DNA from 3 places in the Lysinibacillus fusiformis genome. Region 2 is predicted to be linked to each of the others. Evidence: riboswitches for the same ligand, from Rfam matches in the RefSeq annotation. Region 2 holds a riboswitch; each other region holds the start of a gene.

Region 1 (5,660 bases), 1.2 Mb from region 2:
TACCAACAATGTAGAATCCAAGCATGAATGGATTAGCAACGATATTCGCCATCATGTCGTAATCAACGTGTGTGCCAAGTGCTTTTTGAATACGAGTTTGGAAAATATGCCATGCGATGAATATCACTAAGAATACACCAGTAAAACGTTGTAAAGAGAACATCCAGTTACGGTACGTGCTGAAACGTCCTGTGTTTGGTGTAGCAGTGAATGCAATGTAGACACCATAGAATGCGTGGAACATTAATGGAATATAGATGACAATCCATTCAACTAGGATAAGGAATGGAATCTTTTCCATTACTGCGGTAGCATCGTTGTAACTTTCTGCCCCGCCTGTTGCTGTAAAGTTAATGAACAGGTGCATCGTTAAAAACAGACCTACTGGAATGATCCCAAGTAGAGAATGTAAGCGACGCCATAAAAACTCTCGATCTTTCGACAAGACTGTTACCCCCCTTAGTACTTAAAATAGCACAACAAAAGAAGTCATCATTTTGTAAATGATACTTCATTGACTGTGTATTTCATCATGGTACAATATTATGACATGTTTATTGTACTCTCAAGAGCTACGAGCGTCAAGGCAACTCGGAGTTTTTCATAGAGCTTATTAAAGAACTAATCTAGTACATGATGCGTCGTTTTTTCTCGAAAAATCTATCATTACTTTATTACCGTTAAATTTTAAGAAAATTCTAAGAAAGAAGGATAACAATGTTAAACACTCCATCTCCTACAATCTCATCATTTGGCTATGAGATCATTCGTGATCATATTCTATCTTCTATACTCGGTAAACATGAAGATGATGTCCTTTATTGGGCAGGTAAAGAGCTTGCTCGCAAGTTCCCATGTAAAAGTCAAGATGAACTTATCGCATTTTTCGCAGATGCCTGCTGGGGTACATTAGAGCTTATGAAGGAATCAAAGGATGGACGCATTTTCCAGTTGACAAACGACCCTGAAATTCTGCAAATTAAACAACGTAGCTTTAAACTTGAAGCAGGATTTATAGCAGAGCAAATTCAACTAGCTAAAGGCTACCTTACAGAATGCTATAATGAAAAGCGAGAAAAGCAACAATACGTCATGTTTACAGTCAAATGGGACGTCAAAGAACGTATTATGAATACCATTCCCTCAGAGTAATAAAAAGGATTGTCTCCCCCTAACGGGATGACAATCCTTCTTTTTTCTTCCTTTAATTTCGGACAATTACATAAAATGCTGTTTCTTCTATTATTATATGTAAAGTGCTTGCTCTAAATTAAACTCATCATGCAGTGCATTAGCTGCTTGGATCATATCATCCTGTGGTACAACAACAGAAACTTTTATTTCAGAAGTACTCACCATTTTCACAGGGATATTTTCACGACGCAACCGATCAAACATACGAGCAGCAACACCTGGATTAGAGGCCATGCCTGAACCAATAATGGAAACTTTCGCTAACCCTATTTCGAAGTCTGCAAAACTAAATCCGAGTGATAATTTACTATCTTCTAGAACACGTAATGCTTCTGCAAATTCCTCTTTTAAAATGGAAAACGAAACAGTTGGTTTCAGCCCATCAATAATGGCTTGAACAATAATATCTACATTAATGCGGTTCTCAGCAAGAATAGTAAATATATCTGCTAATGAAGCATTAGATAAAGCATCATACCCTACTGTTAAACGAATAATATCTGATTCAAAGGCCACGCCACGAACAACTAAGTTTTTTTCCATTTCCACTTCCTCCTTCAATAAAGTGCCTACTGACTCTACTAAACTTGAGCGTATGATAACAGGCATTTGAAATTTCTTTGCTAACTCCACCGCACGTGGATGTATGACATGAGATCCTAAATGAGATAATTCTAACATTTCATCATAGGAAATTTCCTGTAGCTTTTGGGCATGTGTCACATAACATGGATCTGCTGTATAAACACCGTCCACATTTGTATACATATCAGCTCGCTCCGCTTCCAATGCGATGGCAAGCGCTACAGCTGCCGTTTCAGCTCCACCTTTCCCAAGCATGGTGATATTGTGATCTTCGTCAACCCCTTGTTCCCCAGCAATGACTACAATTTGCCCCTGTGCAAAGTGTTCTTCGATTCGACTAACATCAATATAGTCGATACGCGCATGCTGATACATACCATCCGTATGAATACCTGCCTGCCATCCAGTCAGAGACACAGCCTCATAGCCTGCTTCCTGTAAGGCAATGGCAAATAAAGCACTAGATAATTGAGAGCCTGTAGACAAAACTGCATCTAATTCTCGTTTTGACGCATCGTCAGTTAGTTGATGTACCATCATTTTCATTTCTTTGGCAGTATGTCCCATTGCTGCAACAACTACCACTACATCAAATCCTCTGTCCTTTTCAGCAATCGCTTTCCGAGCTGCCTGTTGGATTTGTTCAGTAGAAGCTAATGCAGCTCCTCCAAACTTCATCACAATTTTAGCCATTTCTTTCATTCTCCCTTCCAGTCCATGTATTTCACCTAATTACAGGAGACAAAACCGTTTCTAGAAAAACTAAAAGGCAGCCTCCACATAACGTGAAAGCTGCCTATAACATGTACAATAATCGTAACTTGCGCATGTGTGATAGCTCTCCGAAACGTTTAGAATCGACAGTCTTACATTTCTTAAATGCAAAACCAGTACAGCAATGGAAACAACAACGCTGGACTTCGGCAAGCTCCCCTTTCACACAATATCTCTGGACTTGTCCATCCTCCATTGTGTTACTCTTGAATCTTGCACCTCTATCATCACCTTAAAGTGAATGTATTCAATTCATTAAGCCTTAGCGTAAATAAGCTAGTCACGCCAGTTAGCTCTCCATAACATTAAAAACAATGTTATTTATAACCATAGCACATGCCTATTCCTTTGACAATGATTCTTGCTGAAAATAGCTAAAAATTTGGCTTGCTAAATTAGCGGGCATCCCTGCCTCCTGTAAAGTTAGCTCGCTCGCCTCTCGAATTTTTTTGACTGATCCGAAATATTTAAGCAACTGTTGCTTACGTTTTGGTCCTACCCCTTCAATATGATCTAATACAGATTGAATGGCATGCTTCTCATGCTGTTGACGCAAGAAGGTAATAGCAAAGCGGTGGACTTCGTCTTGAATTCGTTGTAATAAATAGAAGCCATCACTTGTACGTTTTAAGGCAATCACCTCTGGCGGATCACCAAACAATAGCTGAGATGTATTATGCTTGTCATCCTTGGCTAAACCAGCAATCGGTATGACAAGACCAAGCTCATCTTCTAGTACTTCACGGGCTACTTCCATTTGCCCCTTACCACCATCAATTAACACTAAATCTGGTAATGGTAGACCTTCCTTTAAAACACGTATATATCGACGACGTATAACCTCCTGCATTGCACCGTAATCATCATGCTTGGCTGCTGTACGCGTTTTATATTTTCGGTATTCCTTTTTTGCAGGCTTCCCATCAATGAAAACAACCATGGCAGATACTGCATCCGTTCCATGCATATGACTATTATCAAAAGCCTCAATTCGTAAAGGTGCACTAATACCCATTGCTTCACCTAGTGCCTCACAAGCACCAATCGTACGTTCTTCCTGACGTTCTATTAGCTGGAATTTAGCTGCCACAGCAATTTCGGCATTTTTGGTTGCTAATTCAACCAGTTCCTTCTTTTGTCCTCTTTTTGGTGTAAGGACTTTGATCTCTAATAATTCCGTTAAGATGGCTGCATCAATGGCTTGTGGAATAAAAATTTCTTTTGGCTTAATATGCTCTGGCTTTTCATAAAAGCGCCCAACAAATGTTAAGAATTCTTCCTCTGCATCCTGATAGATCGGGAAAATCGAGACATCACGCTCAATCAGTTTACCTTGGCGCACAAAGAAAACCTGAACACACATCCACCCTTTTTCAACGGCATAGCCAAATACATCGCGATTTGTAGTATCACTTGATACTATTTTTTGTTTCTGCATGACCGTATCAATATGAGCAATTTGATCTCGGAATTCCTTCGCTCTTTCAAATTCTAGGTTTTCAGCGGCTGCAAGCATTTTAACTTCAAGCTCTTTTTTAACTGCCTCCACACCACCATTGAGAAACTTCGTCATATCCTCAATCATCTCTTGATAAACCTGACCATCAATTTCCTTAACACAAGGTGCTAAGCATTGCCCCATGTGATAGTACAAGCAAACCTTGGAGGGTAATTGTACACATTTGCGCAACGGATACAGTCGATCCAATAGTTTTTTCGTTTCGCTCGCTGCATAGGCATTCGGATAAGGACCAAAATATTTAGCCTTATCCTTTTTTACCTTCCGTGTCGTAATCAGACGAGGATGTTTTTCATTCGTAATTTTTAAATATGGATAGGTCTTATCATCCGTTAACATGACATTATATTTTGGATCATGTAACTTGATGAGATTCAGCTCTAAAATAAGTGCTTCAATATTAGATGATGTCACGATATACTCAAAATCTTCTATTTCACCTACAAGTCTTTGAGTTTTTCCTTCATGTGTTCCAGTAAAATAGGAGCGTACACGGTTTTTCAGAACTTTTGCTTTACCGACATAAATGATTGTCCCTTGTCGATCCTTCATCAAATAGCAGCCAGGCTGATCCGGTAAAATATCCAGTTTTCGCTTTATTAAATCGTTCATTACCTACCTGCCCCCCTAAGTAAAAATTCCCCTCAATGAATCCTATTAGTTATTTTTCTTTATTATATAACGAAAAAAAGCCGAACACATCTATTGATGGCTCGGCTTTGTGAACTTCATTCATTACGCATGTTTTGCGATAAATGCTTCTAAAGCTTCTTTCGGTTGGAAGCCTACAGTTTTGTCAACTAATTCTCCATCTTTAAATAATAGTAAAGACGGGATTGACATAATTTGATACTGAGCTGCAGTACCTTGGTTATTGTCAACGTCAACTTTTACAATTTTAGCCGCACTACCTGCAGCGTCCATTTCTTCAAGAACTGGCCCAATCATTTTACATGGTCCGCACCAAGCAGCCCAAAAGTCTACTAGTACTAACCCTTCTTTAATATCGTCCTGGAACGTAGCATCTGTTGCATGTACAATTGCCATTTGAAATCCTCCTTAAACTTACTATGATTGTAGTATAGCATGGATAAATTCACTTGAGCGAACAATCTGCCTACAATGTATTTTTTATGCAAAACTGTGTCGAAAAATTAAATGACAGCCATTAATTGACTTGATAACGACCTTTCAATACATAGGTTAACGTAATAAAAAGATAGATAGATAACGTAATACTTGTCACGATAATAGATGTGGTAAAAATAATGCCAATGAGAATCGCACTTAACGCCAGTATGGCTATCCAAGTGGTATAAGGGAACCATTTTACTTCATAGGCACTTGTATTCTCTGCTTGTTTTTTACGTGATTTTAAATGAGCAATCGCAATAATTAACCAAATAAATAGCACAGTATAACCAAGTGATCCCATTAAGAAATCAAAGGTTTTGCTTCCAGCATATAAAGATAAAATGACGCCTAAATACATCGCTAATGTACACATTAAAATGGAATATACCGGTACTTTTCGTTTCGATAAATGAGCAAAGACTTTAGGCACACGTCCGTCTACAGCCTGTGTATA
Region 2 (5,660 bases):
AAAGATGTATTTGCCCTGCATACGGCAACTGAACAAGAGAAACAACAGCTACAGGATGTGGCGGGTGCTAGCAGCTATCGGCGAGATTAACGAAAAAATGGGTGGCTCAGTAAAAGTTCTGAACCACCCTGTTTGTTTTTATTCAAAATAATCTTTATAGTAGCCACCGACATTACCTGTATTGTCGATGATAAAAATGAACTCTTCTGTTTCATTTTTCACTTCATATTCTTTCCCTACTGTTAATACGTTGGATACTAAGTATTTTGATGCATTTGTATGTTTGCAAGTAACCGTTCGTAATGTTGGCGCATCTTTCCATTTTAAATGTAACATATTCTCTCTACCTCTCTTTACTAGCAAAAGCTAATGTCTATTGCTTATTCTATAATATTTTTGGTCTTTTGTGGAGAAAAAAGAAATACTATACCTATTCTATCCAAAAAAAATGAAAATTTGAGGTGTTATGATGAGTTTTGGTGGTGTTCCGCAATGGTTTTTTATCATTGCTGTAGCATTCGCAATCTGCTTTGTGCTTTATGCAGAATGGAATTCTAGAAAATAAGTGAGTCCAACTGGTTGGACTCACCTTTTTTGTGCTTATTTTAAAGTACGCTTTAAAAATTCCTTCGTACGTTCATGTAATGGATTAACTAACACTTGTGCTGGAGGGCCTTCTTCGACAATTACGCCTTTATCCATAAAGACAACACGATCTGCCACTTCTTTGGCAAATTCCATCTCATGTGTCACGATGAGCATCGTATTGCCCTCATCTGCTAGCTGACGCATCACCTTTAATACCTCACCCACCATTTCTGGGTCTAATGCGGATGTTGGCTCATCAAATAGCATTACATCTGGATTCATCGATAAGGCGCGAGCGATGGCCACACGCTGCTTTTGTCCGCCTGAAAGCTGACGCGGCTTGGCATTCACATATTGATCCATGCCAACGATTTTCAAATATTTAAGCGCCGTTTCTTCTGCTTCTTTTTTCGAACGTTTTAACACTTTGACTTGGCCCACTGTGCAATTACTTATGACGTTGTGGTTGTTAAATAAATTGAACTGCTGGAACACCATGCCTAGATGTGTACGATATTCTTGAATATTGTGCTTTTCATCTAAGATGTCTTCCCCTTTATAAATAATTTGACCGCCACTTGGTGTTTCTAATAAATTAATGCAACGAAGCAGTGTGGATTTACCAGAGCCAGAGGAGCCAATTAAACAAACTACCTCCCCTTTTTCCACTTGGAAATTCACATCTTTTAACACTTGGTTACGTCCAAATGATTTACTTAAATGTTCGATTTTAATGACTGCCATTTGTGCGTCCCCCTATACGGCTTCTTTTTGTTCTTTTTGATAGGCATCAGGTCCATCTAAACGTTTTTCAACGTAAAGAAGAATGCGTGATGCGGTAAATGTCATGATGAAATAAAGAATACATGCAACAAAGAATGATTCGAAATAGCGGAAGTTGTTACCTGAAATTGATTTAGTTTGGAAGAATAATTCCGTTACCCCAATGACATTTAAAACGGCTGTATCTTTAATATTCATAATTAATTGGTTACCAGTCGCTGGTAAGACGTTACGCGCTACTTGTGGTAAGACAACGTGAATCATAATTTGGAAGTGATTCATACCAATTGCTGATGCTGCCTCGTATTGACCATTATCAATCGATACAATACCGCCACGAACAATTTCTGCCATGTATGCCCCTGTATTGAGGGAAACGACTAAAATACCTGCTGTAATAAAGTGCATATCGATACCGAATGCGATATCTAATCCGTAGTAGACAACCATAGCCTGTACAATCATTGGTGTACCACGGAAAAATTCAACATAGCATGTCAGTATAAAATTAATGAGCTTTAAGCTATAAAATTTCACACCTTTTTTACGAACTGGAATCGTATGCATAATTCCGATGAAAAATCCGATAAATGCACCAATAATTGTACTAATACTCGAAATCAGTAACGTATAATACGCACCTCGTAAAAACATTTGCCAGTTGTTTTCAATAATTGAAAGTATCCATTCAAGACTCATGATGTTCCTCCTAACAATGTCATCTTGCTTGCTTATATCTTTTGTGTCCTAGCTCTTTCTACCATTCTATGTTTTGTCACGCTAGGACATTATCATTATGTAGAGAGGTTCTCATTTTGATAATGATGAAATGATCATGCACGGACTAGCAACTAGCCCGTGCCTTGTCATTATTGTGCTGCTGGTTGTTGCGAAATAGCTTCTTCCATAATCGCTTGACGATCGTCTTCCGAAATGCCTTTTAGGACTTCATTGATTTTTTCACGATTTGCGTCGTCCTTACGTAAGCCTACAGCAATTGAAGTATTTGATGGATCTGTATCAAAGCCTTCTTCAAATGCTACATATGTGAACTTATCGTTGGCAGCAGCAGCAGAAATACCCTCTGGACGTTCAGCTACATAGCCATCAATTTTACCTGCTTCTAAAGCCACACGCATTGCTGGGAAGCTTTCCATTGCCGTTTGTTTTTCTACGCCTTTGATTTGATCAATCACTGTGTAGTTTGATGTATTTAATTGTGATGTAATTTTAGCACCTGAGAAATCTTGAATTGATTTTGCATCTTCATATTTACTACCTTTTTTAATAACCATCACAAAATCAGAAGTGTAATAGTTTTCTGTAAAATCAATCGTTTTCTTACGTTCTTCTGTTGGTGACATCCCTGCGATAATCGCATCAATTTTGTTCGATTGTAGCGCTGGCACTAATCCGTCCCACTCCATTTTAACTATGACTAACTCTTTGCCTAAACCTTCAGCGATTTTTTTCGCCATTTGTACATCATAGCCGCCTGCATACTCTGCATTATCCGCTATTTTCACAGCGCCATTCGCATCGTCTTGCTGTGTCCAGTTGAACGGTGGGTAGCCAGCCTCCATTCCAATTCGGAATTCACCGCCGCCTTCTTCTTTGTCAGCTCCAGCATCACCTGAACCGCCCTCTTTTTTGTCACTTGTGCCACATGCAGCTAGCACAATTACCGTCATGATAGAGATCATTACTAACAACCATTTTCTTTTCATGAAAAACTCCCCTTTTCTGTAAAAAAATAAGACAACTGTACTAAAAAAGACCTAAGTATATTGAACTTAGGTCTTACCTTTTATGACAGTTGCCCAAATCCTCACTATAATTTCCATGTTTCCGAGATAGCACAACCTAGTAAATCTGGAAATCCATTTACTAGGACAGTCCTGCACTTATTCACTGCAGACCCAGTATAAAAGTACGAGCTCCTTTTATACTTCGGCGATATTTCCTTCTTCATTGCGTCTTCGCTTGCTTGAACTCTACAATGAACTAATAAATACCGCGCCTCTACCTCACTGGTAAAAATTCGTGAGGTTTGTTTATTTAATTGATATTTAGATACTACTATAAAACTAATATGTTCGTCAAGACAGTTTTAACATTTTTCTGACTAATGACAATATTAGGGTATTGTGCGTTCTCTATCCATTTTAAATCGTTGAGCTTTCATCGATATTTCCGAAAATTACAACAAATTTTTATTAGAGCGCATGTACTCTCTGTGAGAAAAGTTGCGTTTATTTCTTTTGGCTCCTCTAAACGATATAACATTCGTACTCTTTCAAAATAGAATCGGTCAAAACCTTTCGTCATGCACAAAAAAACCCTGCTGAACATTGTTCGCAGGGTTTAATGGCATTATGAATTTAATAATAAATCTTCAGGATTTTCGATCAATTCTTTAACTGTTTTTAAGAATCCTACAGAATCTTTTCCATCGATGATACGGTGATCGTAAGAAAGTGCTACATACATCATTGGACGGATTTGAACTTCACCATTTACGCCAACTGGACGGTTAACAATTGAGTGCATACCTAAAATACCAGCTTGCGTACCGTTCATAATTGGTGTTGACATTAATGAACCGAATACACCACCGTTTGTGATTGTGAATGATCCACCAGCCATGTCATTTAGGCCTAATTTTTTATCACGAGCTTTTGTCGCTAAGTTAGCGATATCTTTTTCGATTTCAGCGAAGTTTTTGCTATTTGCATCGCGTACAACTGGTACGACTAAACCTTCTTCAGTTGATACAGCAATACCGATATCAAAGAAGTTATTTAAATGAATTTCATCGCCAGAGATTTGAGCGTTTACGTATGGATATTTTTTCAGTGCTGCAACAACAGCTTTTGTAAAGAATGACATGAAACCAAGTTTGATGTCGTTTGCTTTCACAAACTCTTCTTGTTTACGTTTACGAAGTGCCATGATGTTTGTCATGTCAATTTCGTTGAATGTTGTTAACATTGCTGTTGATTGTTTCACTTCTAATAAACGTTTTGCAATTGTTTGACGACGACGGCTCATTTTTTCAATTGTTACACGGTCAGAATTAGCTGCTGGTGTGAATACTACTGGGCCACCTGAAGTTGCTACTGATGTAGGTGCTGCTACTGGTGCTACAGCTGGTGCTGTACCATGTGCTGCTACATCTTGTACACGTACGCGTCCTTGTGGATCTACTGGAGATACCGCTGCAAGGTCAATACCTTTTTCACGTGCAAGACGACGTGCTGCTGGCGATGCAACTACACGTTCACCAGAAGTTTCTTCTACTACTGGAGCCGCTGCTACTGGTGCAGGTGCTGCTTGTGGCGCTGCCGGAGCTGGAGCTGCTTCAGTTGGTGCTGCCGCTGGAGCTGCTGCTGCGCCTTCGCCTGCTTCTACTACTGCGATAACTTGACCAACTAGTACAGTATCGCCTTCTTCAGCTAAAATTTGTGTTAATACACCTGCTTCTTCAGAAATGATCTCAGCGTTTACTTTATCTGTTTCAAGTTCAACGATGAATTCACCTTTTTCAACGCGATCGCCCACTTTTTTTACCCACTGTGCGATACTACCTTCTGTAATCGATTCTGCTAATTCAGGGACTTTAATTTCAGCCACTTTCATTTCCTCCTTTGATTAACGTGCATGACGCACATAGAAGGGCTACTGCTTAAGGGCAAGTAGCCCAGTTTCAAAAATTGATATGTGATTATTTAACCTTTACTGACTCAGCAACCGCTTCTTCAACAAGAGCTGCTTGTGCTGCTTTATGAGAATCTGCATCTCCTTCAGAAGTTGAGCTCATTGCAGGACGACCTACATAGCGAAGCTTTTTACCTTCTGAAAGTGCATATAATGTTTCTAGTGCATAATTCCATGAGCCTTGGTTTTTAGGTTCTTCTTGTACCCAAACGATCTCTTTCACATTAGGATACTTAGCAATGATACCAGCAACTTGCTCTTTTGGGAATGGGTAAAGTTGTTCTACACGGATAATGTGTAGGTGATCGAAGCCTTCGCCGTCTTTCACGCGCTCTGCTATGTCGATCATCACTTTACCAGTACCTAAAACGATGCGCTCTACAGCTTCTGGTTTAGCGCCTAAGCCTGGTTGTTCAATCACTTCTTGGAATGAACCATTTGCTAATTGCTCAGCATTCGCCGCAGCTAATGGGTGACGTAATAATGATTTTGGTGATACGACTACAAGTGGACGTACCCCTTCTGTACCTAATAATGCTGCTTGACGGCGTAATAAGTGGTAGTAGTTTCCT
Region 3 (5,660 bases), 2.1 Mb from region 2:
ATTTTTCAAAAATTACTAGAACATATTGATTATGCAACAAATTGTGGGAAGATCCGTCCAACTATAACAGTGTTTGCTTCAGATAGAGTAAGGATTTGGAATCATCAACTTATCCGTTATGCAGGCTATGAAACAGAAGCAGGCGTTATTGGAGATTCGCAATCCATTGAGTTTACAAAAGTATGTAAATCTCTGGGATGGAAAGGTAAAGGAACGGCTTTTGATGTGCTACCACTCATTATACAGGTGGATGATCGCGCTCCCAAAATGTATGTAATCCCTGAAGAATATATAGTAGAGGTCTCAATCCGCCATCCAGAGTCAGTGGATGTGGAGAAGTTAGGGATGAAATGGTATGCCGTACCCATAATTTCGAGTATGCGTTTTCAAATGGCGGGTATTGATTTTCAAGCTGCTCCATTTAATGGCTGGTATATGGGAACAGAAATCGGTGCACGCAATTTAGCAGATCATGAGCGCTATAACATGCTACCTGCTATTGCAGAAATTTTTAATCTTGATACAACCAAACAAGCGTCTCTTTGGCGTGATCGTGCATTAGTGGAACTTAATATTGCTGTTCTTCACTCATTTAAAGAAGATGGTGTGAGCATTGTTGATCACCATACAGCGGCTCAGCAATTTAAATTGTTTGAGGAAGCAGAAAAATCAGCAGAAAGAGAAGTTACAGGCAACTGGACATGGTTAATCCCGCCACTTTCGCCTGCAACGACTCATATATTCCATAAACCCTATGTAAATATATATCATACACCAAATTATTTTTATCAAAAGCCGTGCTATTAGCAGTAAAGGAGATGTTTACTTTCCTAATAATTTTGAAAATTAATTTCCAAATTACATGTTGAGGAGAGGGCGTTGATTATGTTAGACCAGCAAATCCCGAATATCCCATGGAGACAATTGACGACACCTTATGGTAGAGGAACAACCATCCCTCAGCTGATTGAACAGGAGCAATATCCACAGCTAGCTGAGTTAATTGAACATCAAGGTACACTATGGCAGGTGACACCCTGGGTTTTGCTGCTCCTTTTAAAAAAGCTAGCTAGTAAAAATACGGAGGATGTCTCCTTACAAGAATTACAGTTATATTTGGCTGTGGCACATGCTATTACAAAGGATTATCTAGACTCAGCCAATACTGTTGAAACCATGCAGGAGCTATTAGATACTAACTATTTATGGTCAGAAAATGAGGACAATGATGAGCAGGAGTGGGAGGAAGAAACGCCAAAGGGCTATGGGCAGCAAGCTTTTGTAGGCTATTATTATTTTAGTTATTTACTCCTACAAGAGGCTATTCCTATTTTTTCTGCTATGACAGTTCATAGTAATGAAGCAAAAGAATGTCTTGCAGAATTGCTAACATTACTACAGCAAGCTGACCATTAAACAATGCGTAAACGTATACACCATATAGAAATAAAGCAGATGGGGAACCTGAACCATCTGCTTTATTTATTAATGCACATATTCATCCTTGGAGGCTCTCATTGAGCAAAAGAAGAGTAATATTGCCACAACGACAAAGAGCCATCCCGCAATATTCCAGCCACCAAAGAAATCATGCAAGTAGCCAAAAAGAATAGGACCAATTGCGGCAAATAAATAACCCAAAGATTGTGCAAAGCCTGATAAATCAGCTGCCTCAAATGCAGTACGAGTGCGGAGAGTGAAGAACATCATTGCTAGGGCGAATGAAGAACCTCCTGCTAACCCTAGAAGGACCATCCACAGTACACCAAGACTAGTCCATTCCATGACAACACCAACAAAGCCTACTAAATAGAAGGATGTAAACATCAATACAAGGGGGCGTTGTGAAGTCATTTTACCTGCAATTATAGGCACAGCCAAAGCCATTGGTACTTGTGAGAATTGCATGATGGAAAACATCCAACCGGCCTTGTCAGGAGCTAGTCCTTGGGCAATATAGATCTCGGGAATCCAAGCTGCAGTCGTGTAGAATAATAAAGACTGTAACCCCATTGCGCCTGTGACAGCCCAAGTAACAGGTGATTTCCATAAAGGTGTACCTGTCTTTTTAGATGTAGTAACTGGTTCGGGTTTATTTGATTTTAATTGAGGTATCCAAATTAAGATTGTAACGAGAACGAGTACGAGTGCAATGGACAGCGCACCTTGCCAGCCTAACGATGAATTGGCTATAGGATAGCTAATACCAGCACCAAGACCAGCAGTTAAATTCATGGACATGGTGAAAAAGGCCATCAATAAACCGACATGGTATGGAAATTTTAATTTTAATAATCCTGGAATAAGTACATTTCCAAAAGAAATGGCTACGCCAATTAGCACAGTACCTAATAGAAGTAACTCTGTTGTACCGAGTGAACGTAGGACAATCCCAAAGGCCAATAGAAAAGTTGATAAAAATAATGTTAGCTCAAGCCCTAGTTTGCGTGCTACAACTGGTGCAAATGGAGATATAATAGCAAAAGCAAGCAATGGAATCGTTGTTAGAAAGCCTGCCAATACATTAGATATCCCAAGATCTTCACGGATAAAGGATATAATTGGGCCAACAACAGTTAGTGGCATTCGTAATGTAGAGGCTATAAAGATAACTCCGAAAACTAAAAGTAAGGTTGTTCCTTTCCAGCTAATTTTTTTACTAGGATAACTAGCGGAATGATCATTTGTAGTCAAAATAAAATCCCCCCTAATCATAACCATTCTAATTGAACTACTATAACACTTTATCACACTATTAAAAATAGTAGAAGATTCATAAAATACAGAACATTTTCCGTTATATTGAAATGTCTATGGTCTTATGTTAGTATAATAAACATCATAAATTTAATAATTATATGCCTCATGTTTGTATTGAGGTAGAGGTCGCGATATTTATAAGTATGCTAATTGAAATGACAAGCATTGATGAAATTAGCTGAAAGGAAATATTGCCGAAGTGTGAGGGGACTTGAAAACCTCATGCTGGGGCTGTCTCCGAAAGGAACAGAACTGTCACGTTTGCACAACGTGTTGAGCTATCATGTAGGAAAAACTGAGGATTAACGTAGCCATCACAGTGTATATGTGATGGCATTTTTTTGCCTCATAAATAGGAAGGAAGCTATATCGTGAGTGAAATAAAAGTAAATCAGCTTGGTCATAAAGCACCGAAGCTGAAAAAAGAATTAAAAAGCCGCCATATTACAATGATTTCTTTAGGCGGTACTATCGGTACGGGGCTATTTTTAGCCAGTGGTGGTGCTATTGCACAGGCAGGACCTGGAGGTGCATTGCTGGCCTATGCCTTAATCGGTATTATGGTGTATTTTTTAATGACGAGTTTAGGAGAAATGGCTGCGTATATGCCATCATCAGGTTCATTTAGTACCTACGCAACCAAATTTGTAGATCCTGCTTTAGGATTTGCATTAGGCTGGAACTATTGGTATAACTGGGCAATCACAATTGCTGCAGAAATCGCTGCCGTGTCATTAATTATGAAATATTGGTTCCCGGATAGCTCATCAGCACTTTGGACAGTATTATTTATTGTTGTAGTACTGACGTTTAATTTACTATCCGTGAAAAGTTATGGTGAAAGTGAATATTGGTTTGCCATGATTAAGGTAGTAACGGTCATCGTTTTTATTATCATTAGCTTACTAATGATTTTTGGTATTTTAGGTGGGCAGGCTCCTGTAGGTTTCACTAATTTCTTTATTAGTGATGGGCCATTCCATGGTGGCTTCCTTGCTACATTTGGTATTTTCCTAGCTGCTGGATTTTCATTTCAAGGGACAGAATTACTTGGAATTACAGCTGGTGAAACAGATGATCCTGGTAAAAATATTCCGAAGGCTGTTAAATCTGTATTTTGGCGTATTCTTTTGTTTTATATTTTAGCGATTGGTGCAATTGGGATGCTGATTCCATTCACAGATGAACGTTTATTATCAGAAGATATCGCAGTATCACCGTTTACACTAGTGTTTGACCGCCTAGGTATTGCCTTTGCTGCTTCATTAATGAATGCCATTATTTTAACGGCTATGCTGTCAGCAGGAAATTCAGGCCTATATGCATCTTCTCGTATGCTATGGCAATTAGCGGTGGATGGACATGCACCTAAATTTTTCGCAAAGCTAAGTCGTCGAGGTATTCCGATTTATGCACTGATGGCAACATTAGCTGTAGGCTGTTTAGCATTTTTAGCATCATTCTTTGGTGATGGAGTGGTTTATATCTGGCTATTAAATGCCTCTGGAATGTCAGGCTTTATTGCATGGCTGGGTATTGCATTTAGTCATTATCGTTTCCGCCGAGCGTTTGATGCACAGGGCTTAGATCCAAAGTTATTACCTTATAAAGCCAAATTATATCCGTTTGGACCATTATTTGCTTTTACCGTTTGTATGATCGTAGTCATTGGACAAAATTACACAGCCTTTACAGGTGATAAAATTGATTGGTATGGCATCCTTGTTTCGTATATTGGGATTCCACTATTTTTAGCACTATGGTTTGGCTATAAAATAAAGCACAAAACCAAAATGCTGCCACTTAAAGATTGTGATTTAAAAGTTGAAGATTAAATAATAGAGCTGTTCTGTAAACCAAAGAGTGATGGGTTTATAGGACAGCTCTTTTTCAACAATCATGAACAAAATCTCTCAAAATAAACATCATAAATATGGTAATGTAATATAGATATGGAAATTTAGAGTTGGCAGGGAGAGGTGCATGATAGTGCAAAAGCATATTTTACTCGTAGAAGATGATGAAGCCATTCGCGAAATGGTCGATAATTACTTAACAATGGAAGGTTTCTCTGTCACAACAGTGACCAATGGCGAAGAAGCATTACAAAGTTGTTTAGAAAATACCTTTGATTTAGTCATCCTAGATATTATGATTCCTAAACTAAATGGATTAGAAGTATTAAAGATTATTCGAGAGCAGGCAGCACTTCCTATCATTATTATGTCTGCAAAAGACAGCGATGTTGATAAAGCATTGGGCTTAGGATTAGGAGCAGATGATTATATTGCTAAACCCTTTTCTATGCTAGAATTTTCGGCACGTGTAAAGGCTGTTATCAGAAGAGCTACAAAATACTCTAGTCAGGATAACCAAAAGCAAGATGTCCTAGAAATTGATAATTTAAAGATAGATATTGTTAATTACTCAATAGCAAAGAACGGGCAAGAGGTAAAGCTGACATCAAAGGAATTTTCTATTTTAAAGTTGTTTGTGACAAATCGTCATCGGGTTTTTACCAAAGAGCAAATTTATCAGATGATATGGAAAGATGCTTACTACGGCGATGAAAATATTATAAATGTACATATAAGAAGACTACGAGAAAAAATAGAAGATGACCCGTCAAATCCTCTATATATTAAAACCCTATGGGGAATCGGCTATAAGTTTGAGGGTTAAGAATATGATGATATTTCTATTACTAATAGTGGTATTGCTAATCGGGATTATTATTTTTCAATGGAAAGTCAAAAAGGAACAAGATCGCACTATCCAATACACGCATAGAAAATTACAAGTAATTGTGAATGAACAGACTTATGAAAAGATTTTAGTAGCAACTACAAATTCAGAAATTCAACAGTTACTTATTACAATGAATACCGTACTAGATCAGC

The links. A riboswitch is a leader RNA that binds a small molecule or an ion and turns the genes downstream of it on or off. The one in region 2 is predicted to bind lysine.
Positions count from the first base shown of each region.
Region 1: linked by a shared signal. The riboswitch ahead of JTI58_RS01890 (aspartate kinase) and the one ahead of JTI58_RS20740 (transporter substrate-binding domain-containing protein) in region 2 are both predicted to bind lysine.
Region 3: linked by a shared signal. The riboswitch ahead of JTI58_RS10300 (amino acid permease) and the one ahead of JTI58_RS20740 (transporter substrate-binding domain-containing protein) in region 2 are both predicted to bind lysine.

Region 1 is NZ_CP070490.1:375,814-381,473, forward strand. It holds gene JTI58_RS01880 (succinate dehydrogenase cytochrome b558 subunit) at 1-445, opposite strand, end outside; gene JTI58_RS01885 (YslB family protein) at 718-1,152, shown strand; gene JTI58_RS01890 (aspartate kinase) at 1,246-2,472, opposite strand; lysine riboswitch at 2,607-2,785, opposite strand; gene uvrC (excinuclease ABC subunit UvrC) at 2,894-4,684, opposite strand; gene trxA (thioredoxin) at 4,808-5,119, opposite strand; gene JTI58_RS01905 (amino acid permease) at 5,241-5,660, opposite strand, start outside.
Region 2 is NZ_CP070490.1:4,217,973-4,223,632, reverse strand. It holds gene JTI58_RS20760 (toxic anion resistance protein) at 1-90, shown strand, start outside; gene JTI58_RS20755 (DUF6501 family protein) at 139-336, opposite strand; gene JTI58_RS20750 (amino acid ABC transporter ATP-binding protein) at 601-1,332, opposite strand; gene JTI58_RS20745 (amino acid ABC transporter permease) at 1,345-2,070, opposite strand; gene JTI58_RS20740 (transporter substrate-binding domain-containing protein) at 2,241-3,098, opposite strand; lysine riboswitch at 3,218-3,404, opposite strand; gene odhB (2-oxoglutarate dehydrogenase complex dihydrolipoyllysine-residue succinyltransferase) at 3,745-5,004, opposite strand; gene JTI58_RS20730 (2-oxoglutarate dehydrogenase E1 component) at 5,096-5,660, opposite strand, start outside.
Region 3 is NZ_CP070490.1:2,088,257-2,093,916, forward strand. It holds gene JTI58_RS10285 (nitric oxide synthase oxygenase) at 1-807, shown strand, start outside; gene JTI58_RS10290 (hypothetical protein) at 886-1,416, shown strand; gene JTI58_RS10295 (CynX/NimT family MFS transporter) at 1,486-2,694, opposite strand; lysine riboswitch at 2,873-3,049, shown strand; gene JTI58_RS10300 (amino acid permease) at 3,132-4,595, shown strand; gene JTI58_RS10305 (response regulator transcription factor) at 4,750-5,442, shown strand; gene JTI58_RS10310 (sensor histidine kinase) at 5,447-5,660, shown strand, end outside.